Regions from separate parts of the Arthrobacter parietis genome, predicted to be linked through region 1. Evidence: predicted binding sites of a transcription regulator. Region 1 holds the regulator's gene; each other region holds the start of a gene.
The links. The regulator HrcA, encoded in region 1, represses chaperone genes, less so after heat shock. The targets are predictions, from matches to a motif close to TTNGCACTCGNNNNNNNCGAGTGCNAA.
Positions count from the first base shown of each region.

Region 2: ABFX19_RS05980 (Hsp20/alpha crystallin family protein) is a predicted target of HrcA. The motif match lies at 2,172-2,198, and genes of this name have one in related genera.
Region 3: groES (co-chaperone GroES) is a predicted target of HrcA. The motif match lies at 2,094-2,120, and genes of this name have one in related genera.

Region 1 covers NZ_BAAAON010000002.1:437,914-445,548, reverse strand. The annotation lists gene ABFX19_RS10255 (PhoH family protein) at 1-860, opposite strand, end outside; gene ABFX19_RS10250 (GerMN domain-containing protein) at 1,243-2,205, shown strand; gene ABFX19_RS10245 (16S rRNA (uracil(1498)-N(3))-methyltransferase) at 2,213-2,968, opposite strand; gene dnaJ (molecular chaperone DnaJ) at 2,984-4,111, opposite strand; gene hrcA (heat-inducible transcriptional repressor HrcA) at 4,178-5,194, opposite strand; gene ABFX19_RS10230 (DUF3097 family protein) at 5,339-6,190, shown strand; gene ABFX19_RS10225 (DUF4870 domain-containing protein) at 6,310-6,741, shown strand; gene hemW (radical SAM family heme chaperone HemW) at 6,746-7,635, opposite strand, start outside.
Region 2 covers NZ_BAAAON010000001.1:1,267,141-1,274,775, forward strand. The annotation lists gene ABFX19_RS05965 (cysteine hydrolase family protein) at 77-640, shown strand; gene ABFX19_RS05970 (hypothetical protein) at 653-856, opposite strand; gene ABFX19_RS05975 (DUF4383 domain-containing protein) at 1,104-1,562, shown strand; gene ABFX19_RS05980 (Hsp20/alpha crystallin family protein) at 1,661-2,101, opposite strand; tRNA gene ABFX19_RS05985 (tRNA-Val) at 2,278-2,351, opposite strand; gene ABFX19_RS05990 (DUF2630 family protein) at 2,490-2,735, shown strand; gene ABFX19_RS05995 (flavodoxin family protein) at 2,814-3,422, shown strand; gene ABFX19_RS06000 (formate/nitrite transporter family protein) at 3,513-4,352, shown strand; gene ABFX19_RS06005 (hypothetical protein) at 4,412-4,660, opposite strand; gene ku (non-homologous end joining protein Ku) at 4,660-5,502, opposite strand; gene ABFX19_RS06015 (SRPBCC domain-containing protein) at 5,549-6,031, shown strand; gene ABFX19_RS06020 (ATP-dependent DNA ligase) at 6,072-7,635, shown strand, end outside.
Region 3 covers NZ_BAAAON010000001.1:184,387-192,021, forward strand. The annotation lists partial or broken gene groL (chaperonin GroEL) at 1-1,570, opposite strand, end outside; gene groES (co-chaperone GroES) at 1,658-1,954, opposite strand; gene ABFX19_RS00845 (THUMP-like domain-containing protein) at 2,327-3,538, shown strand; gene ABFX19_RS00850 (shikimate 5-dehydrogenase) at 3,559-4,380, opposite strand; gene ABFX19_RS00855 (glutamate--cysteine ligase) at 4,531-5,670, shown strand; gene ABFX19_RS00860 (TIGR03086 family metal-binding protein) at 5,762-6,328, opposite strand; gene tsaD (tRNA (adenosine(37)-N6)-threonylcarbamoyltransferase complex transferase subunit TsaD) at 6,440-7,507, opposite strand; gene rimI (ribosomal protein S18-alanine N-acetyltransferase) at 7,494-7,635, opposite strand, start outside.

The DNA.
Region 1 (7,635 bases):
AGCCCTGAACTGGTCCCGCCGGGCAGATCGACCTGGGTCACATCTCCGGTTACCACCATCCGCGAACCAAAGCCGAGACGGGTCAGAAACATCTTCATCTGTTCGGGAGTGGTGTTCTGCGCTTCATCGAGGATGATGAAGGCATCATTGAGCGTTCGGCCGCGCATATAGGCAAGCGGCGCAACCTCAATAGTTCCGGCGGCCATCAGGCGTGGAATTGAATCAGGTTCCATCATGTCGTGCAGCGCGTCGTACAACGGGCGCAGGTAAGGGTCGATCTTGTCGTTGAGAGTGCCCGGAAGGAAACCGAGGCGCTCCCCCGCTTCCACCGCCGGACGCGTCAGGATAATGCGGTTGACTTCCTTGTGCTGGAGCGCCTGGACCGCCTTGGCCATTGCCAGGTATGTTTTGCCCGTACCCGCCGGACCGATGCCGAAAACGATAGTGTGCGTATCTATTGCCTCGACGTAGTTCTTCTGGTTGACCGTCTTTGGACGGATGGTGCGTCCGCGCGAGGAAAGGATGTTCATCGACAGGACTTCGGCCGGCTTGGCCGCGCCCTGCGTCTTGAGCATAAAAAGCAGCTGCTCCAGTACTTGCGCGGTCACCGGTGTTTGGTTGGCGGCAAGCGTGCGGACCTCGCTGATCAGCCGCTCAGTGCGCCCAACGTCGGTTGCCGGCCCCGTGATGGAAAGATCACTTCCCCGCACGTGCAGACTGATACCAGGGAAAGCTCCTTCGATCATGGCCAGTGCCTCATCATTGGCTCCGAGGGCCTGCACCATCTGTTCAGCTGATTCGAATTGGACGACCCGGCTGTCCAGGCCCGCTGCCCCCATACCCACTGCAGAATCGGTCATAGTATCGGCCTGTAGGCCTTCCATCTCTCCTTGTGCCGCCGAATTTTCCGGTTCATCCGGTTGTGTGCTTGTTCAGACCCATGACGAGGCCTTCTACTAGCGTACCGCCGCCGTCCTGTTGCCGCTCACCTGGATGCGGCGCCAAGGGAGCCGGGGTTTGGCCGGGCACGGAAAAATCTCAGGAACGCAACGGACCGATATCAATAGCGTTTCAGTCAGGCCGCGATTCGGAAAAGCACAGGGCAGGGGCTCCTACCTATGCAAAGCTGAAGTAGAACTCCGTGCAGTTCCGGTTCCTGTTGGCGTCACCACTGATTGGCGACGCCCAGACCTACGCTGCACGACAATCGATCGGCCCGACGAATGAGAGGAACGGACACGCATGGGCGTTCTTCCTCTCCTCAACCGACGGACCTCCGGGCGCCGGTGGAAGGGATCCATACTCGTCGCCGCGGCGTTGGGCCTGCAGGCCTGCACGATCGGCGGGCAGAATGAGCCGACCTCCGAGATCGCAGCAGAGGCAGAAGTGTTGCTGGAGTCGACTGCCAGCTTGCCCGAAATCGATCTCCAAAGTCCCGCGGCCCCGGACGCCGCCCCGCTCCTTCCTGTCTACTGGCTCGGAGATGCCAACGGGCTCCTCTATCGCGAGTTCCTTCCTGCTGAGTCAACTGGAGATCCGATTGCTGCTGCCGTGTGGGCGATGACCAGCGCGGAGCCGCTCGATGACGATTACTACAGCCCGTGGCAGGAAGCATCGGCTGTCAACACTTCGATTTCACTCGACAATGTGGTCACGATCGACATCTCCTCGGACGCCTTTACCACCGGCATCGATGCAGCAGTCGCCGGGCGTGCGGTGCAGCAGCTTGTCTACACGGCAACGGCTGCAGCCGCCAATTCCGGTCTGATTGCAAGCGGAAGTCCCAGCAGTGTCCGCCTGCTGGTGGACGGCAAAGCGGGCTACAGCGCTTTTGGACACATCGAGCTGAGTTCCTTGCTCCAACGGGACGTCGGCGCTATTGCGCCCGTGTGGATCATCAACCCGCAGGACAGCTCAGTCCGCTCCGATCGAACGGTTATAGTCCAGGGCAGCACCACGACGACGGATGCTGCCCTTGAGTGGCGGGTGCGGCGCGTAGATGGCGGTGGGGTCCCCGCCGAAGATGTTGTCAGCGGAACGGTTCCCGTGGACGCTGGAACCGGCGCTGTCGGACTATACGAGTTCAGCGTTGCGCTGGAGGCGGGAACTTTTCTCCTCGAGGTGTACGAAGCCGCCGGCCCATCCGCCGAAGCAGGCCCGGCCGCCGGCGTGGTGACCGATGACAAACTGATCAGCGTCCGCTGACGCGCAGCTACCAGCGTCCGGCCAGGTGATTCAGTACCGCGATGGCCGCGGGTCCCGCTGTTGAAGCTCGCAGGACGTTGGTACCAAGTTGCGCCGGAACCGCCCCTGCGTTGGCCAATACACCGAGCTCTTCGGGGCTGATACCGCCCTCCGGACCCACAATCACGGCCAGCGTTTCCGACGTTGCTAACGTACTCCGACCCCAATATTCCGCGAGCGACTCGCTCGCCTCCTCGTGTAGCACAACCGGGTGCTGGACGCCGCCCAGCCAGTGTCCCAGGCCCTTGGTGTCCAGCGCATCGAGTACCTCCGGCACACGTGCGCGCCGACTCTGCTTCGATGCGGCACGAACGAGGGACTCCCACTTGGTACGGCCTTTGATTGCCTTCTCGGCACGCCACCGTACGATACTTCGATCCGCCTGCCAGGGAAGCACCGCGTCAACACCGAGTTCCGTCGCCGCCTCAACTGCCAGTTCCGCCCTGTCCCCCTTCGCCAACGCCTGCACCAGGACCAGCCGCATCGCGGGAGGCGAATCGAATGAGAGCCTGTCCACGGTCACCACCACTGCACCGTGAGTTGCTTCGACAACGGTGCAGCTCAAGCGGTGTCCTTCTCCATCAAGGACATCGATCTCTTCACCCGGCCTAACCCGCTTCACGGCTGCGGCATGATGCGCCTCCGGACCGCGCAGCGTCAGACTGCCGCCGACGGCAGCGGTTTGCACATCGGTCGGATCGCCGAAGAAGGCCTGGTTGGTCATTGTCCGATAACCCGGCTATAGATTCCCGAGGCGTTCACGAAGGCGGGCAAAAACTCCTGATCCGCTGCTCGCCAGCTGGCCCTCGGTAAATTCTTCGCCGCGCATTTCCGCAAGGCGCCGAAGCAGTTCTTCCTGTCCGCTGTCGAGGTTCCGCGGCGTTTCCACGCTCAAATGCACCAGCAGGTCCCCTCTGCCGTATCCGCGCAGGTGGGTCACCCCAAGGCCGCGAAGGGTAATCACTTCGCCCGACTGCGTGCCGGGCTTGATCGTGAGTTCCTGATCACCGTCGAAGCTCTTCATTAACACGTTGGTGCCGAGGGCCGCAGCTGTCATCGGCACGCTCAGGGTCGCGTGAAGGTCGTCGCCCTCACGAAGGAAGGTCGAGTCGCTGTTGACCCGAATCTCTACGTAGAGATCGCCCTGGGGACCGCCGGCCGTGCCGACCTCGCCCTGGCCGGCTAGCTGGATACGGGTACCTGTAGCGACACCCGCGGGCACCTTGATGGTGAGGCTTCGGCGGGAACGGATGCGGCCATCCCCATTGCATTCGTTACAGGGATGCGGGATGACGGTTCCGTACCCCTGGCAGGTGCCGCAGGTCGCCGTCGTCATTACCTGACCGAGGATGGACCGAACCGCACGCTGCACCTGACCGGATCCGCCGCAGATATCACAGGTTCGTGGGGAAGTACCCGGCTGGGTACAGGATCCATCGCAGGTAGGACACACCGCCGCTGAATCTACCTCGATCTTCTTGTTGGTACCAAAGACCGCATCCTTCAGATCGATCCGGACGGCTATCAACGCGTCCTGACCGCGTTGGGTTCGGGATGGGGGGCCGCTGGGACCGCCTCCGCCGAAGAATGTCTCGAAAATGTCCTGGAACGCAAAGCCCGAGCCGGAATAACCGGCACCGAATCCATTGTCGGTGCCGTTTTCATTACCGGTGGTGTCGTAGACGCGCCGCTTCTGGGGATCCGAGAGTACCTCGTACGCGCGCGTGACGAGCTTGAACTCCTCAGCTGCTTCCGTGCCGACGTTGACGTCCGGGTGGAGCTTGCGGGCAAGCTTCCGGTAGGCCTTCTTGATTTCTTCGCCGCTGGCGTCGCGTGCAACGCCAAGGACCTCGTAGTGATTACTCACTCCTGCACATCACTTCCTGTTATCTCACCGCGTGAGCGGCTGGGCTTCATGGGCTCCGTCATCCGGTCAAGATTCATCGAGGATGCGGGAAAGGTAGCGGGCCACCGCTCTCACGGCGGCCATGGTGGTCGGGTAATCCATTCTCGTGGGGCCAAGCACTCCCACCTTTGCCAGTGAATCCGGTCCATAGCCGGTAGCAATCACGGAGGCTTCGGCCAAACCGCCATACGGGTTCTCCCGGCCGATGCGGACCGAGATGCCCAGAGCATCCTGCCCCATCTCGGAAAGCAACCGAAGCATGACAACCTGTTCCTCAAGCGCTTCCAGGACCGGACCAATGGTTAAAGGAAAGTCGAGGGTTGAGCGGGCGAGGTTGGCCGTGCCCGCCAGCACGATCCGGTCTTCCCTGTTAGCGGCTGACAACTGTTCGAGGCTGTGTCCAATTGCCTGGCCGAGAGATTGCAGCGAGGGGGGAAGATCCGCAATGCACGCACCGAGTTCCTGGGGAACCGACGGCAGACGAACACCGGAAACCCTTTCCAGAAAATGCTGGCGCAGGTCGGCCAGGTCATTTTCCTGTGCCTCGGCGGGCACGGACACAACGCGCTGCTGCACAGCGCCGTTCGTGGAGATCAGCACCACGAGCGCGCGACCGGGAGCGAGCAGCACGAGTTCGATGTGGCGGACGGAGGCCGTGCCCAGGTGCGGGTACTGCACGACCGCAACCTGGTTGGTGAGTTGGGCGAGCAGGCGGACGGTGCGGTCGAGGACGTCGTCGAGATCGTCTGCGCCCTCGAGGAGTGCGCGGATAGCCCGCTTTTCCGGGGCCGACAGCGGCTTGACCTCGGCGATCCGGTCGACGAACAACCGATAACCCTTGTCGGTCGGGATGCGGCCGGAACTGGTATGCGGGGCTGTGATCAGGCCCTCTTCTTCCAGAAGTGCCATGTCATTGCGGATTGTTGCCGAAGATACGCCCAGCCTGTGGCGCTCGACCAGCGCCTTGGATCCCACCGGCTCGCGGGAATGGACGTAATCCTCAACGATGGCCCGCAGGACTTCAAGCCGCCTGGGTTCGCTCATGTTCACCTCCGATGTACTTTCCTGCCCTGTTTCTGAGTTAGCACTCAACACACCTAAGTGCCAAGTCTAATACGATCGAGGCGATTGTTAGCATTGGCTCTGCCTGTTCCGAAGGCAGGGATTTGTGGAAGCGAGCGAAGTCACATGTCGTATCACGAGTGGGGAGCACAGGATCTTACCGGACCCCGGGCCGCCCCGGCCGCCAAGGTCGAAGCCCGTCCCGGAGTCGTCCTTGAAGACGTGCAGAGCGGATTCGTCGGGGAGATCCTGCGCACGGAGAAGGCAGGTGGGATGCACGTGATGGTCCTTGAGGACCGCCGCGGCAAGCGACGCACTTTTCCGCTCGGCTTCGGCTTCCACCATGAAGGTTCGCCGGTGGAACTGATTCCTGCCCGCGCGCAGTCAGCAGCACAGCTGAGAACGGCGTCGGGCTCTGTCCGGGTTGCCGGAGCGCGGGCGCGCACGGCTCGGGCCAGCAGGATCTGGGTCGAGGGCAAACACGATGCCGAGCTGGTGGAGAAGGTGTGGGGAGACGACCTGCGGGTTGAGGGCATCGTGGTGGAGCCGTTGCATGGCGTAGACGATCTGGCAGCAGCCGTGCGGGACTTTGCTCCCTCCGCCGGACGCCGCCTGGGTATCCTCGTCGATCATCTACTGCCCGGCACCAAGGAAGCCCGGATCGCGGCCGGGGCGATGACGGTGGCGGGCGCCGCCGGGAACGTACTGATTGTCGGGCACCCCTACGTCGATGTGTGGCAGGCTGTGAAGCCGCGTGCTCTTGGTCTTGATGCCTGGCCGGTAATACCCCGCGGCGAGGACTGGAAGACGGGGATATTGAGCCGGTTAGGCTGGCCGCACTCCACGCAGGCGGATGCCGCGAACGGCTGGAAGCGCATCCTCAACGGCGTCAGCACCTACGCTGATCTCGAACCGACGCTGCTCGGGCGCGTCGAGGAAGTCATCGATTTCCTCACTGCACCGGGAGCCGGCGCATAGCCATTGAAGGCTTCGTCGCGGCACACGCGACTGCGCCCGGCCGGTACACCAAGTACCCTTGAGGAAGTAAGTTCCGCTTGTGTGAGCGGTGAAGTCCGAACAGCCCGAAGGAAGTACCGTTGCCTAACAGCGCAGACCGGCACGGTGACGCCCAGTCACGACCGGCGCCCCGGGACTCTGATCCCGCGTTCCAGGGTGCCAGTTCCAGTGCGCCACCGCTGAGTCCGTCGGAAGACCGTCAATGGGCAACGCTGTCCCACTTCCTCGGCATCCTGGGGTTTGTGCCGTCGCTGATCATTTTTCTGATCTTCCGCGACCGGGGCGCCTTCACCGAGCAGGAATCGAAGGAAGCGTTCAACTTCACTTTCCCGCCAAGCATCATTGCCGGGATCTGCCTGCTGCTGTCCCTGATACCCGGGATCGGCGGGATCTTCGCCGTCCTCAATGCGCTCATCTGGGTGATGCTGGCAGCGTTCTCCGTTGCGGCCGGTATCCACGTCAACCGGGGCAAGCCGTACCGCTACCCCTTCAACCTGAGGATTTTCCACTAGCCGCTCAGTTCGGCAACAACCGCCGGACGACGGCGTCAGCGAGCAGCCGTCCCCGTCCGCTGAGGCGCACAACACCTTTGAAAGCATCCGCCGGCTCTATCAACCCGTCCGCGATCAACCCGGCCACCGCGTGACGTCCCTCCGGCTGGAGGTCAGCCACCGGATACCCCTCGGCCAACCGTGAGCGTAGGAGAACGTCCTCGACGTAGCGAGCCGTTTCGTCCAGTACTTCTCTGCCGGCCGCGGGCGATGCGCCGGTGTCCAGGCGCTGCGCATAGGCGGCGGGATGCTTGACATTCCACCACCGTGTGCCGCCCATGTGGGAATGGGCGCCCGGACCGGCTCCCCACCAGTCGTGGCCTTTCCAGTACGCAATGTTGTGGCGGCACTGATCCTCGCCAGTGCGGGCCCAGTTACTTACCTCATACCAGGACATTCCGGCCCCACGAAGCATGTTCTCAGCAATTTCGTACTTGTCCGCGTGGTCGTCGTCGTCGACCATCGGCACCTCACCGCGGCGGATCCGCCGGGCCAGGGCGGTGCCGTCTTCGATGATCAGCGCGTACGCAGACAGATGATCCGGTTCCAGGGCGAGCGCCGCTTCGAGGGAGCTCTCCCAGTCCGACAACTCCTCACCGGGTGTTCCGTAGATCAGGTCGAGACTGACCTTCAAACCGGCAGCGCGTGCCCATTCAACCGCCAGGGGGACCCGCTCCGGAGCGTGCGTGCGGTCGAGCACGGCGAGGACATGCGGTACTGCGGACTGCATGCCGAAGGACACCCTCGTGAAGCCTGCCCGGGCCAGTTCCGCCAGTGATTCAGGGGTCACCGAATCCGGATTGGCTTCCGTTGTCACCTCGGCCCCGGGTGCGAGGCCCCATACGTTTTTCGCCG
Region 2 (7,635 bases), on a different contig from region 1:
GCCGGCCTGCCCCTCAAGGAGGATTCCTAAGTATGCTGTCAAAGAGTTGCAAGGAACCTTCGCAGGGAGGAAGAACATGACGGCTGCACTGCTCATCATTGATATGCAGAAGGCATTTTTTGAAGACGAATCTCTCGGCAATCAGCAGGACTTCCTGGTTGCGGCCTGCAACTCAGCTATCGCGGATGCGCGCGAGGCCGGCATTGCCGTCTATCTCATCCGCACAGAGCACCAGCGGGACAAATCAACGTGGACACTGAGCATGCTCGATGATGATCAGGGTTTCCTTTTCAGCGGCACTGAGCAGGCCGAATTCGTTGATGACCTCGATGTCGAGGGTCTTCCTGAGTTGGTGAAGACGCGCGACAGCGCTTTCTTCGGGACCGACCTGCTGCAGCGCCTGCGCATTCTGGAGGTAGACACGGTGGTCCTCGCAGGGGTTTCAACGCACAATTGCGTGGCCCAGACCGGTGCGGATGCCTACGCGAACAACCTGCGGGTGGTGTACGCCAGGGATGCGGTCGCCTCAACCAACAGTGAGTATGCGCAGAATGTGCTGGGCGTACTGATGGATGAGTACCGTCAGGTTTCCCTCGACGCGAGCGGGATCCGGCAGTTGTTCTCGAAGAAGCGCGCTTAGGCGGTGGACGGATCAGATGCCGATGCTGTAGCCGTCCTCCCGGTGGAACAGCCGACGGCCCGCGCCGTCGTCGGACCGGACCCAGACAACCGAGGAGTCATCGGCGTGATCTTCGAGTACGCCGGAGAACTGGTCTCCCGAGGAGTGCCGAAGGGTTATCTGCTGGCCGCGCCTGAGCGTCGAGAAGTCGGCAAGCGAGGAATGTTGCGAGGTCATTGGGGAAAGGCCTTCCTGAGAGTGTGACTGACGCCACACTAAGGGCCGTTCCTGAATGTTTGGTGAATGAAAACTGGGTAATCGCCCAAATGGACGCGAACGTTTATCGAAAAGATAGCTAAGCAAGCTTTCTATTCTGTTCTGCCTGTGGCACGCTGGCAGTACAAATGGCGGGACATACTGTCCATAGCTCGCAAGATCACGTGCCGGTGTCCGCCAGTCCGGCCACCTTAGAGGGGATAGTGCAATGGCATCAACACATTCAGGGTCGGGTGTAGGCACCCGGACAAACATTCAGAAGGCCGCACTCGCGGTAGGAGTGGTCTTCCTCCTGGTCGGCGTGCTGGGATTCATTCCCGGTATCACCAGCAATTACGACACGCTGCAGTTCGCCGGCCCCGAGTCCGAGGCGCAACTCCTCGGCCTGTTCCAGGTTTCGATCCTGCACAACATTGTTCACCTGCTGTTCGGCGTCGCGGGCGTCGCGATGGCAAAGACTGCAACCGGCGCTTACAACTTCCTGCTGTGGGGCGGCGTTATCTACGCGGTGCTCTTCATCTACGGGCTCATCATCCCGCATGATTCGGCAGCGAACTTCGTCCCGCTGGACGCGGCGGACAACATCCTCCATCTGGGCCTTGCCGTCGGCATGATTGCGCTGGCGCTCGCTCTTCGGGACAAGCACCGCACTGTCCGGGACCGGTAGTCCCGGCTCCAACCAACTACAAACAAACAGAACGACGACGGCGGGCCGCAACCTGCCGTCGTCGTTCTGTTTGTGCTGTGCGTAGCTCCGCTGACGATCTAGGCTTCCACAGCCCTGTCCGTCTGCACCGGCTGGGCGTCTTCGCCGGAAACGACCTCGATCTTGCGGGGCCTTGCGCGCTCGCTGACCGGGATGGTCACGCTGAGCACGCCGTTTTCATAGCGTGCCGAGATGGCATCAATGTCAATACCCTGCCCGAGGTTCAGTTGCCGAAGGAAGGATCCGCTTTCACGCTCGCGGGTCAGCCACTTGACTCCCTCTGCGTTCCGCAGGGTGCGCTCGGCGCGGATGGTCAACAGCTGGCCGTCGACGTCAATGTCAACAGATCCCGGATCAATGCCCGGGAGGTCAGCGCTCAGGATGTAGTGGTCACCCTCGCGGTACAGATCCATCGGCATCAGCCGCAGACCCTGGCGGGGATCCAGAAGTGCGCCGGCCACGCGGTCCAGTTCACGGAATGGGTCGAATTTCATTGCCATGATGGTTCACTCCCTGTGAGTCAGTAGTCTTTCTTCGGGTTGAGTCTGGTTCGCTCAACCTGCAAGTAGATTAGCACTCGCAGGAGGAGAGTGCTAACGGTTTATGTTCGCTCTGAACGAACTATTCGGAACACAAAAAAGCCCGCCCCGCATGCTGCGGGACGGGCTATGAACGGTGCCTGCGCGGGGCCTCGATCCCCGGGCCTTCCGCGTGTGAAGCGGATGCTCTACCAGACTGAGCTACACAGGCAAATAGTTCCCAGTCAGTTTAGGTCATTGGCAGACGGATGATGCAAACGCGGGGGTGCGGTAGATATTCGGGCGGACACTAAGTAGCCTGACTATTTGAGGCTATTCCACTTCTCGATGTCAGCGAAGGAGTTTGGCAATGGACGATGAGGACATTCTGGCGCGGATCCAGGCGCTGGTCGACAAGGAACACGAGCTGCGGGGTTCACCCTCGGGTGACGATGCTCCTGGCGAAGATCGACGCAGCAGCCTGCGGCGGGTCGAGGAACAGCTCGACCAGTGCTGGGACCTGCTCCGTCAGCGGCGGGCGAAGGAAGACGCAGGGGAAAGCCCGCAGGAAGCGGAGGCCCGGCCGATCGACCAGGTAGAGGGCTACCGCCAGTAAGCACATCGATTTGGCAGGACAGCCCCGATACCCCGTTGATAAGGGGCGTGTCCTGCCAACTCAACGAAAGGAATCTTCATGGACGACCTCAAAGCATTTGCACTGATCTGTACTCTCACCCCTTCGCCCGATGCCTCGAGCACCGATGTGATGGCCGACCACATCCTTGGCAAGCTCAAGGAGCAGGGGGTAACGACGTCGTCGGCCCGGGTAGTTGACCACAACGTTGCTCCAGGCGTGCAGATCGACATGGGAAACGGGGATGAATGGCCGCAGCTCCGCCAGCAGATCCTCGATGCGGACATCTTCCTCCTGTGCGCACCTATCTGGGTAGGGCACATGAGCAGCCTGGGACAGCGGGTGTTCGAACGGCTGGACGCCGATCTCTCCTCGACTGATGATGACGGCCGGCCCATCATGTACAACAAGGTCGCTCTGACCGCGGTGGTGGGAAACGAGGACGGCGCCCACCATGTCACTGCCGAGATGCACCAGGGCCTGAACGACATCGGCTTCACCGTCGCGGCGCAGGGCGGTGTCTACTGGGTCGGGGAAGCAATGCAGACCGTGGACTTCAAGGACCTGGACCAGGTACCTGATCCGGTTGCTTCCACAATTTCCTCCATGTCCGTGAACGCTGTCCACCTGGCGAAGTCCCTCAAGGCATCTCCCTACCCAGCTCCCTAGCATCGAGTTGGCAGGACACACCCCGAAAGGGGCCCCAAAAAGGGTGTGTCCTGCGCATTGACGGGTACTACAACGGAATAGGCGAGTCGCTTGAACGATCACAAGAACGATCACAAGAACGATGACGAAGCCCGACGGCGGGAACTCGGCGACAATGCGGGCCCGGTCGAGGAAGAGATCGAGGAATCGTTCGACCGCACAGTGGATGAAGGCGCACAGCGCCTGAACCGCACCTTCCCCGACGTACTCATCACCGGGCTCTTCGGAGGCTTCGAAATAGGGATCGGCGTGATCGCCTATCTGGCGGTGCTTCATGAAACCGACAACCACCTGCTCGCGGGATTGGCCTTCAGCGCGGGACTCATTGCGCTACTGCTGGCCAAGAGCGAACTCTTCACTGAGGGATTCCTGGTTCCCATCGCAGCGGTGACCGCCAAGCAGGCGAGCCTTGCGCAGCTCGGCCGGCTCTGGGGCGGCACCCTGGTGGCGAACCTTGCAGGCGGCTGGATCTTCATGCTGATTGCCATGAACGCCTTCCCGCAGTGGGCCGGGACGGTCACCACGTCCGCCGAGCACTACGTCGACGCCGGGTTCAGCTGGGAATCCATCTGCCTTGCGTTGCTCGGCGGAAGCACAATCACGCTGATGACGCGCATGCAGCACGGCACGGAGGAGATGAGCGGAAAGCTGATGGCCGCCGTCGTTGGCGGGTTTGTGCTCTCCGGCCTGCAGTTATTCCACTCCATCCTGGATTCGCTGCTCATCTTCGGCGCGATCCTCGCGGGCGCCGACATCAGCTACCTGGACTGGCTGGGCTGGTTCGGCTACACCGTTGTGTTCAACGTCATCGGCGGAATCCTGCTGGTTACCGCCCTCCGCCTGGTCCGGGACCGCAAACTCGTGGAGCGCGAACGGGAAAAGACGAGTTGAGCTGGCAGGACACGCCCTGAAAGAGTGCTCATAAGGGGCGTGTCCTGTGAACTCATTGCTCAGCTGCGGCGGGCCAGCCAGCCCAGGGTCAGCGTGCCCATGGTCCGGCGGAAGCCGCTGTCACCCTCCGCCAACTCCAGCGCTGCCCACACCATCAGGCATGCCTTGCTCGCATCCGCCAGCGCCTCCCGGTTCTTCTCGTCGAGCGCCATCATCGATGCGATGCCCAGCAGCGCCCATCCCACAATGGGTGCATTGGGGCGCTTGGCTATTGTCTGCTGTCCGAAGTCATTCCTGATGAATCCCATTACGCGCCTTTCTTCGATGCCGACTTTGCGGGTTTCTTGGCCCCCGCGGAGCCCTTCTTCTCACGATTCTTTTCCACACTCCGACGGAGCGCTTCCATGAGGTCGAGGACGTTTCCTCCCTCTTCTTCTCCGGTTTCCCCGAAGGTCTCATCTGTATCGAGGGCCTCGCCCTTCTCGAGTTTCGCCTCGATGAGTGTGCGCAGCTGCTCCTGGTAGTCGTCCTTGAAGTTCTCGGGATCAAAATCCGAGGAGAAAGACTCGACAAGGGCCGCGGACATCTCCTTCTCCTTGGCCGAAATGCGCACCTTCTCATCGAGCGAGGGGAACGTAGCCTCACGCACCTCGTCCTGCCACAGGAGCGTTTGGATCATCAGGACGTCCCCGCGCACCCGCAGTGCCGCCAGCCGCGACTTCTGCCGCAGCGAGAATTGCACGATCGCCGTCCGGTCCGTTTCCTCCAGCGTGCGCCGGAGCAGCACATACGCCTTGGTGGACTTTGAATCCGGCTCCAGGTAATAGGCGCGGTCGAGCATGATCGGATCGATCTGGTCGCTGGGAACAAACTCGACCACCTCGATCTCGCGGCTCTTTTCCACCGGGAGCGAGGCGAGGTCTTCGCTCGTGAGCACAACGGTGCGCTCGCCGTCGTCGTACGCCTTGTCAATGTTTTTGTACTCGACGATCTCGCCGCAGATTTCACAGCGCCGCTGGTAACGAATGCGGCCGCCGTCCTTGTCATGAACCTGGTGAAGGCTGATGTCGTGGTCCTCGGTGGCGCTGTAAACCTTGACCGGCACGTTGACCAGCCCAAACGCTACTGCACCCTTCCAGATGGCTCTCATGTTCCTAGTGAACCAGTGTTGCCCGTGCCGGTCTACGATTGCTTAGGTGAACTCCGAACCGATGGTTACCAAAACGCTCGCCGATGGAGAACCTGCCCTGTGGTTCGAGATGCGCTTCAACGCGCCGGCCCGGGTGTTGTGGAAGCATTTGGTCGACCCTGAGAAGCTCAAGTACTGGTTCCCCTGCCAGCTGGATGTCCTGCCGCGTCCCGGTGCGGTGGTCACCTTCACGTTCCCCGGCCAGAGGCCGATGGAGGGCACAGTCCTGGAGGCTGAAAAGCCGCGGTTGCTCGCCTACACCTGGGACGAGGAAGTTCTTCGCTGGGAAATCGAGGACGACGACGACGGCGGCAGCCTCCTCACGCTCACCAACACCCTGGCGGAGGGTCAGGACATCGCCCGCTCGGCTGCCGGTTGGCACTTGACGCTCATGGGCCTGGACGACTACCTGAATGAACGCTCCCTGGGGCAGGACCCGGCGCTGTGGGATCAGTACGTGGCGCGGTATGAGGACCAGCTGGGCGGCTGAGCCACTGGCGTAATCGGCGCTTCCCTACAAGACTGGGCAAATGGCTCCAGGCAGCGCGCAGCAGACGGTTACCGTCGATGGGCGCCGCCTGAAACTCACCAGCCTGGACCGCGTGATGTATCCGGAAACCGGAACCACGAAGGCGGACGTGCTGGCTTATTACGCGGCCGTCGCCGACTGCCTCATACCGCATGCCCGCAATCGTCCCGTCACCCGCAAACGGTGGGTCAACGGCGTCGGTACCGAGGAGAAGCCGGGCGAGGTGTTCTTCCAGAAGAACCTCGACAAGTCGGCGCCGTCGTGGATTGAGCGCCACGGGATCGAGCACAGCGACCACACCAACGTCTATCCGATGCTCAACAACCTTGCCACCCTGACTTGGCTGGGACAGATCTCCGCCCTTGAGATCCACGTTCCGCAGTGGCAGTTCGGGCATGAGGGTGAGTTGAACAACCCGGACCGGATGGTTCTGGACCTGGATCCGGGGCCGGGTGCTTCCCTTCCCGAATGCGCCGAGGTGGCGCGGCTCGCCCGGGAGATCCTGAACGACATGGGCCTCGATCCGCGTCCGGTGACCAGCGGCTCGAAGGGAATCCACCTGTATGCGGCGCTGAATCGGGAACAGACCTCGGACCAGGTCTCCGCGGTCGCGAAGGAACTGGCTCGTATCCTCGAGGCTGACCACCCGGATCTGGTGGTCAGCGATATGAAGAAGTCGCTGCGCGGCGGGAAGGTGCTCCTGGACTGGAGCCAGAACAACCGCAACAAGACCACCATCACGCCGTACTCGCTCCGCGGGAAGGCCCACCCCATGGTCGCCGCGCCGCGCACCTGGGAGGAACTCGACGATCCGGACCTGGCGCACCTCGACTTCGAGCAGGTGATCGAGCGCATTCGTGAGCACGGCGATCTGCTCGCGGACATGGATCGCGGGCAGGCCGGCTTGGAGCCCATGTCCTCAAACCTCCAGCACAACGACGACGGCGGCCCGGACCGGCTGCACACGTACCGTTCGATGCGGGACGCTTCGAAGACACCGGAACCCGTCCCGGATGCGGTAGGGGAGCCGGGCGGCAACAGTTTTGTGATCCAGGAACATCACGCGCGTCGGCTGCACTACGATTTCCGGCTGGAACGCGACGGCGTCCTGGTTTCCTGGGCGATTCCGAAGGGACCGCCGACGTCCACGGGCGAGAATCACCTCGCCGTCCAGACCGAAGACCATCCGCTGGATTACGGCTCCTTCGAGGGCACTATCCCCAAGGGCGAGTACGGGGCCGGTGAGGTCTATATTTGGGATTCTGGCACGTACGAGGCTGAGAAGTGGCGGCCCGGCAAAGAGGTCATCTGCACGCTGCAGGGCCGGGAGGACGGCGGACTGGCCAAGGGCGGCAATGCGGTCCGGCGGTTCGCACTCATTCACACGGGCGGCTCGACTGACTCAGCCGAGAAGAACTGGCTCATCCATCTGATGAAGGAGCAGCCCGGGCAGCCATCGCCTCCCGCCTTTACGGTCCGGCCCACCGAGGAGTTGCCCACGCTCAAACCAATGCTCGCCACCAGTGGTTCGCCAGGACTGCTGCGCTCCGAGGAGGACTGGGCAT
Region 3 (7,635 bases), on a different contig from region 1:
TCTCAACCACGAGGGTTTCGGTGGTGAGAACCAGTGCCGCGATCGACGCTGCGTTGCGCAGTGCCGACCGGGTGACCTTGACCGGGTCGATGATGCCGGCGTCGACCAGGTTTTCGTAGTCACCGGTGACGGCGTTGAAGCCGTGGCCGACCTCAAGCTGGCTCACCTTGTCGATGACGACGTAACCCTCGTAGCCGGCATTCTCGGCGATCCAGCGCAGCGGCTGGACCAGGGCGCGGCGCACGAGACCGACGGCGGTCGCGGCGTCGCCCTCGAGCTTGAGCACGCTTGGGTCCTCATCGAGGACCTTCGAGGCGTGAATCAGAGCGGAACCGCCGCCTGCCACGATGCCCTCTTCAAGGGCGGCGCGGGTCGAGGACACTGCGTCCTCGATGCGGTGCTTCTTTTCCTTGAGCTCAACTTCGGTGGCTGCACCGACCTTGATGACGCCGACGCCGCCGGCGAGCTTTGCGAGGCGCTCCTGGAGCTTCTCGCGGTCCCAATCGGAGTCGGTGCGCTCAACTTCAGCGCGGATCTGAGCGATGCGGTCCGCAACGTCCTGCTCGCTGCCTGCGCCGTCAACGATGGTGGTGTTGTCCTTCGTCACGGTGATGCGGCGGGCCGAGCCGAGAACCTCAAGACCGACCTGGTCCAGCTTCAGGCCGAGATCCGGTGAGACAACCTGCGCACCGGTGAGGGTGGCGATGTCCTGGAGCATGGCCTTGCGTCGGTCCCCGAAACCGGGAGCCTTGACTGCTACGACGTTGAGGGTGCCGCGGATCTTGTTGACCACCAGGGTGGACAGCGCTTCACCTTCAATGTCTTCGGCGATGATGAACAGCGGCTTGCCTGCCTGCAGCGCCTTCTCGAGCAGCGGCAGGAATTCCTGCAGAGCAGAGATCTTGCCGGAGTTGATCAGGATGAGCGCGTCTTCGAGGACGGCTTCCTGACGCTCTGCATCGGTGACGAAGTAGGGGCTCAGGAAGCCCTTGTCGAACTGCATGCCCTCGGTGAGGACCAGTTCGGTCTGGGTGGTCGAGGATTCCTCGATCGTGATGACGCCGTCCTTGCCGACCCGGTCGAAAGCTTCGGCGAGCAGGTCGCCGACTTCCTGGCTCTGGGCGGAGATAGCTGCGACGTTTGCTGTCTGCTTGCCAACGACCTCGCGGGCGTTCTCGAGCAGACGGGCAGCAACGGCCTCGATGGAGACCTCGATGCCGCGCTTCAGAGCGCCGGGGGCAGCGCCTGCTGCAACGTTCCGCAGGCCTTCCTTGACCAGTGCCTGCGCGAGGACGGTAGCCGTCGTCGTGCCGTCACCGGCGACGTCGTTGGTCTTGGTGGCAACTTCCTTGGCGAGCTGCGCGCCGAGGTTCTCATAGGGGTCGTCCAGCTCCACCTCACGGGCGATGGTCACGCCGTCGTTCGTGATGGTGGGGGCGCCCCACTTCTTGTCGAGGACGACGTTGCGTCCACGAGGGCCGAGAGTCACCTTGACGGTGTCGGCCAGCTTGTCGACGCCTGCTTCGAGCTTGCGTCGGGCGGCGTCGTTGAATTCCAACTGCTTTGCCATGTTGTTTCGTTCCTTTCAGGCTTGTGCAGGAATGTGTACTGACAGGAAAGAACCCCGGCCGATGCTGACCGGGGTTCTTCTGCACAACTACTTGACGATGATCGCCAGAACGTCGCGAGCGGAAAGAACCAGGTATTCCTGGCCTCCGTGCTTGACTTCGGTTCCGCCGTACTTGGAGTAGATGACGACGTCGCCTTCAGCTACATCAACGGGAACGCGGTTGCCATTGTCATCAACGCGGCCGGGGCCTACTGCGACAACTTCGCCCTCCTGGGGCTTTTCCTTGGCAGTGTCCGGGATGACCAGACCGGATGCGGTGGTCTGCTCGCCTTCCAGCGGGCGGACGACAATACGATCTTCAAGAGGCTTGATAGAGACCGACACTCGGACCTCTCCTTCACTTGGTTTGAATGAATCTTTGGGTATCGAGCAGGCGCTGACCGTCGTCGCGGTGCCGGTTGGCGCATCCTCGAAGGATTAGCAGCCTCATAGTGAGAGTGCCAAGTCTGACTTTATGCAACGGTTAGCACTCGGTCAAGGCGAGTGCCAGAGGGGTGGTGTTGCAGGGCGGGCCGGGCCCCCTGCGCCGGTCCGAATTCCCCGCTTCCTGGAGCCGGCAGGGGCGTGTCGGCGGGAACACGCCGGTGATGCGCGGACTTTCACAGCAGGACGTGGGGGATCCGGCCCCGGGCACAACCCCTAGACTGAAGAACCGGACCCAGCCCCTCGCCGAAAGCTCCAGTTGAAAGCGACACCGTGACCCAGAACCTCCTTGAGCCCATCCTGACTCCCGAGGGCTGGGAGCTGCTCAACTCTCTCGGACCGTACTCCGAAGCGGACAGCCTCCGGCTCAACGAACAGCTCCGCGCGGCGGGCCACTCCCCCGACGTCGTCAATGCAGCCCTCACCCAGTCCCGGCTCCGTGCTAAGGCTCAGGTGAAGTTCGGTCCCTTCGCCGACCGGATGCTTTTCACCCCAGCCGGCCTCGAGCAGGCAACCCGCCTCAGCGTCGCCGCCCGCCACGCCCAACGCTACGTCACTGCCGGCGTCCAGAAGGTCGCAGACCTTGGCTGCGGGATTGGCGCCGACTCGATGGCCCTCGCCACGCTGGAACGCGACGTCACCGCCGTCGAACTCGACGAAACCACCGCCGCTGCCGCCACCATGAATCTGCTGCCGTGGTCCAACGCGACCGTTGTCAACACTGATGCCTCCTCCCTTGACCTGACAGAGTACGACGGCGTGTGGCTGGACCCCGCCCGACGGACCACTTCCAGCTCAGGCACCAGGCGCCTCTTCGACCCGGAAGCCTTCTCGCCTCCCCTGTCCTTCGTGGAGAGCCTCGCGGACACCGGCATGCCTGTGGGTGTGAAGCTCGGGCCCGGGATCCCGCATGACGCGGTTCCGCCCAACTGCGAAGCCCAGTGGGTAAGCGTGGACGGCGATGTTGCCGAGGTAGTGCTCTGGTTCAACGCCCTCCGCCGCGACAACGTCCGCCGCGGCGCCCTGCTAATCGGCGCCGACGGCGCCGCTGAGCTGACCAGCCACACCAACTTCGGCGAGGACGACGACGCCCCTATCGGTCCGGTGGAAGGCTACCTCTACGAACCGGACGGCGCTGTGATCAGGGCCGGATTGGTAGCCGACGTTGCTCGTTCCATCGGCGGGCACCTGGTCGACCCGCACATCGCCTACATCTGCGCGCCGGAGCTGGTAGACACCCCGTTCGCCCGGCCCTACCGCGTCCTCGAAGTGATGCCCTACAACGTCAAGGCGTTGAAAGCGTGGGTCAAGGCCAACGACATAGGGATTCTCGACATCAAAAAGCGCGGAACCTCAGTCACGCCCGAAGAGCTGCGCAAGCAGCTCCTCGCCGGCTCGAAGAAGGCAACGAACAAGGCAACGCTGGTACTGACGCGGATCGGCGAAGAGCGCGTCGCCGTCGTCGTCGATCCTGTACTGGGCTAGATCCGGTACTGCTCTGGCAGCTACGCAGGCTGCCGCGAAAACTCTCCCGCCTGGCGGATCTGCTCAGCCGATGGACGCACGCCGGTGTAGAGGACAAACTGTTCGGCCGCTTGCAGCGCAATCACCTCGGCTCCGGTGAGCACGGGCTTGCCTGCGCGCCGGGCCGCCTGGATGAGCGGCGTCTCCGACGGCAACGCAACGACGTCGAACACCAGCGACGCCGCAGCAATCGCCTCGTCGCTGAAGGACTGTACCTCCTCGTCCTGCCCGGCCATGCCGAGCGGCGTTACGTTGATGAGCAGGTCCGCGGTGGAGTTTCCCGGCTCGGCCTGCCACTGGAACCCGTACAACCCTGCCAGGCGTCTGCCGGCCTCCTCGTTCCGTGCAACAACCGTCACCCGGGTGAAGCCCGCGTCCCGTACGGCCGCGGCAACAGCCTTGGCCATTCCGCCGGAGCCGCGCAGCAGAACCGACGACGACGGCGTCACCTCCGAGCGCTGTTTGATCAGTTCCGCGACCGCAAGGTAATCGGTGTTGTAGGCGATGAGGACGCCGTCGTCGTTCACGATGGTGTTTACCGAATCGATGGCCAGCGCGGAGGGATCCATGCGGTCCACCAGCTCGATGACGTCTTCCTTGAATGGCATCGATACGGCGCACCCGCGAATCCCCAGCGCGCGTACGCCGCCGATGGCTGCCGGAAGATCCGTGGTGGTGAACGCTTTGTAGATGTAGTTCAGGCCCAGCTGGTCATACAGCCAGTTGTGGAAGCGGGTTCCTAGATTGCTCGGCCGGGCGGCGAGGGAGATACACAGGACCATGTCTTTGTTCAGGATCGGCACCCGTCAATTATGCCGGTCGTTTCCTGAGGGTGGTCGCTTCACACGGCAGAACGGAACCTCTCCTGCACTACTATTGGGTCAGTTCTCACCCGCGATGGCGCGATACCGAGGCACACATTTCCAACAGTCCGGTACCGGTCAGGAGCAGCATTGAAGATTGATTTCGCGAAGTCCGAGCAATCGACCCTCGGCGTTGAGTGGGAGCTCGCCCTGGTCGACCGTTACAACGGTGACCTGGTCTCTGTGGCCAAAGAGGTACTTCGCGGAGTCAACGAACGGCATCCCGAGCTGCAGGCCGATGACGAGCATCCCCACATCAAGCAGGAACTTCTCCTCAACACTGTGGAGATTGTGACGGGCATCTGCCATACCGTCGCTGAAGCCAAAGAAGACCTGAGCCGGTCGCTGGCCGCGGTGCGCGAGGTCACGGACCCGATGGGCGTTGAGTTGTTCTCCGCCGGTTCGCATCCGTTCAGTGCGCCGCGTTCCCAACCGGTCACGGACAAGGACCGGTACTTCAAGCTGATCGATCGCACCCAGTGGTGGGGCCAGCAGATGGTCATTTACGGCGTCCATGTGCACGTGGGTCTGGATTCACGGGACAAGGCGCTTCCGGTGGTCGATGGGCTGGTGAATTACTTCCCGCATTTCCAGGCGATTTCAGCGTCGTCGCCGTTCTGGGGAGGCGAAGATACCGGTTACGCGTCCCAGCGCGCGCTGATGTTTCAGCAGCTTCCCACCGCCGGCCTGCCGTTCCAGTTCCCCAGCTGGGCGGAGTATGAGTCCTATGTGCAGGACATGTTCACCACCGGTGTGATCGATACGGTGAGCGAAATCCGCTGGGACATTCGCCCGGTCGGAAACCTTGGAACCGTTGAAATGCGCGTGTGCGACGGGCTCTCGACGCTCGAGGACGTCGGCGCGGTGGCTGCGCTGACCCAGTGCCTCGTGGACGACTTCTCAACCACCCTCGACAACGGCGGCTCGATCCCCACCATGCCGCCCTGGCATGTGCAGGAGAACAAGTGGCGCGCCGCCCGTTACGGGCTGGAAGCGATCATCATTCTGGACGCCGCCGGCAACGAGCGCCTGGTCACCGAGCATCTGATGGACGAGCTGAACCGGCTCGAGCCCGTCGCGGCGAAGCTTGGTTGCAGCCAGGAGCTCGCCGACGTTGAGAAAATCCTGCAGCGCGGCGCGGGTTACCAGCGCCAGCGCCGCATCGCCGCCGAGAACAATGGCGACCTGAGCGCCGTCGTACTGGATATGGTGCGCCAGCTCCGCGCCTAACCGTCCCCCGCGCTGAATTCGCAGGACACACCCCTTTTGCGCGTCCTTTAGGTGCGTGTCCTGACAACTCGACGCCAGGTTGTGCGCGAACTCAGGCGTTGACGGCCGGCTGCCAGCCGGCGTCGCGGCCCATCCGAGCCAGAAGCCTTGTTGCCCGATCCGCATCTGCCCGGGCAGGAAGCGCCGGCCGGCAAATCCCTTCCATGTAGAGGTTCTCGCCGAATCCCTCGAGCGACTTCTCAATGAGGTCAAGCTCTGATTCGTTGAACTTGGTGTCCCTGCCGGCGCCGCGGGCAATATCCCAGCGATGCACCAGCAGGTCGAACCCGTAGAAGGTTGCGAGCGTAGCGCCGACCGTCGTCGGCCCGAAAAACCCGTCGAACGACGTTTCCGCGAGCTCGGCGGTGTCGAGGACGTGCTGAACCCGCGACGCATGAGTCTTCCACGCGCCCGCCGGGTCCTGCGCCGTGTCCGGCCTGGAGCCCGTGTCAATGTCATGCTGGCTCAGGAAATCGCGTTCAGTGTCGATCAGGTGGTCAAGGACATCGCGGACTGTCCAGCCGGCACACGGCGACGGGGCATTCCAGTCCTCCACAGTCTCGAGGATCTCGGTCAAGCGGGCATTCTCAGTCCTAAACAGCTCCGAGTAGGTAGTCATCGCACTACCGTAAACCGCAGGCCACCCGAGCGACAGCCCCCCGCGAATTCACAGGACACTCCCCTTTCGCGCGTCCTTTGGGGGCGTGTCCTGACAAATGAACGCGAAGGGTTAGAGGTGAACCGTACTCACCGGCATTGAGGAATCAGTACCGAAGCCGATCCCGCTGGGCTCGCCGCCGTCCATGATGATGCGCGCGGCAAGAGCCGCCACCATGGCGCCGTTGTCAGTGCATAACGACGACGGCGGAATAGTGAGCGTGATCCCCGCCGCCTCACAGCGTTCCCGGGTCAGCTGACGGAGCCGCGAGTTCGACGCCACTCCCCCGCCCAGCAGCAGCGACGTGATGCCGTTCTCGGTACAGGCCAGCACCGCCTTCGACGTGATGATGTCCACCACAGCTTCCTGAAAGGACGCCGCGACGTCCGCGACCGGCACCTCGACACCGCGCGCCTCGCAGTCCTCGACGAACCGTGCTACGGCGGTCTTCAGTCCGCTGAACGACCAGTCATACCGGTGCGGGCCGGGTTGCTCAGCGGTCCCCAGGTACTTGGGCTGGCTCAGCCCGCGCGGAAATCTCACTGCAGCAGGATTGCCCTGCGCGGCAATCCGGTCAATCGCCGGACCCCCCGGATACCCGAGACCGAGGATGCGCGCCACCTTGTCGTACGCCTCACCGGCGGCGTCGTCGATCGTGGAACCCAACAGCTCGACGTCGGAAGCCAGGTTGCGCACGCGCAGGATCTCCGTGTGCCCACCGGATACCAGCAGTGCCCCAAGGTTCTCGGGCAGTTCGCCGGAGTCGAGCAGCCCTACCCCGACGTGTGCCACCAGGTGGTTCACCGCGTAAAGCGGTTTGCCCGTCGCCACTGAAAGCGCCTTCGCGGCCGCCACGCCGACCATCAGCGCTCCGGACAGCCCGGGGCCAGAGGTGACGGCGAGCGCGTCGACGTCGGCCAGCTGCACCCCGGCGTCATCGAGCGCCTGCTGAAGCGTGGGCACCATCGCGTCAAGGTGTGCCCGGGAAGCGATCTCGGGAATGACACCGCCGAAGCGCACGTGCTCGTCCATGGAGGATGACACGGCGTTGGTCAGCAGGGTGGTTCCGCGCACGATTCCGACGCCGGTCTCGTCACAGGAGGACTCGATCCCCAGCACCAGGGGTTCAGACCGGTTCATGATCACCTTTCGCTGCGCCGGAGGAGTCGAAGATCAGCCGCATGACGTGCGCATTCACACCATCGCGGTAATACCGTCGCCGAGTGTGGATGTGCTCGAAACCGAACAGCTCATACAGCCGGCGCGCC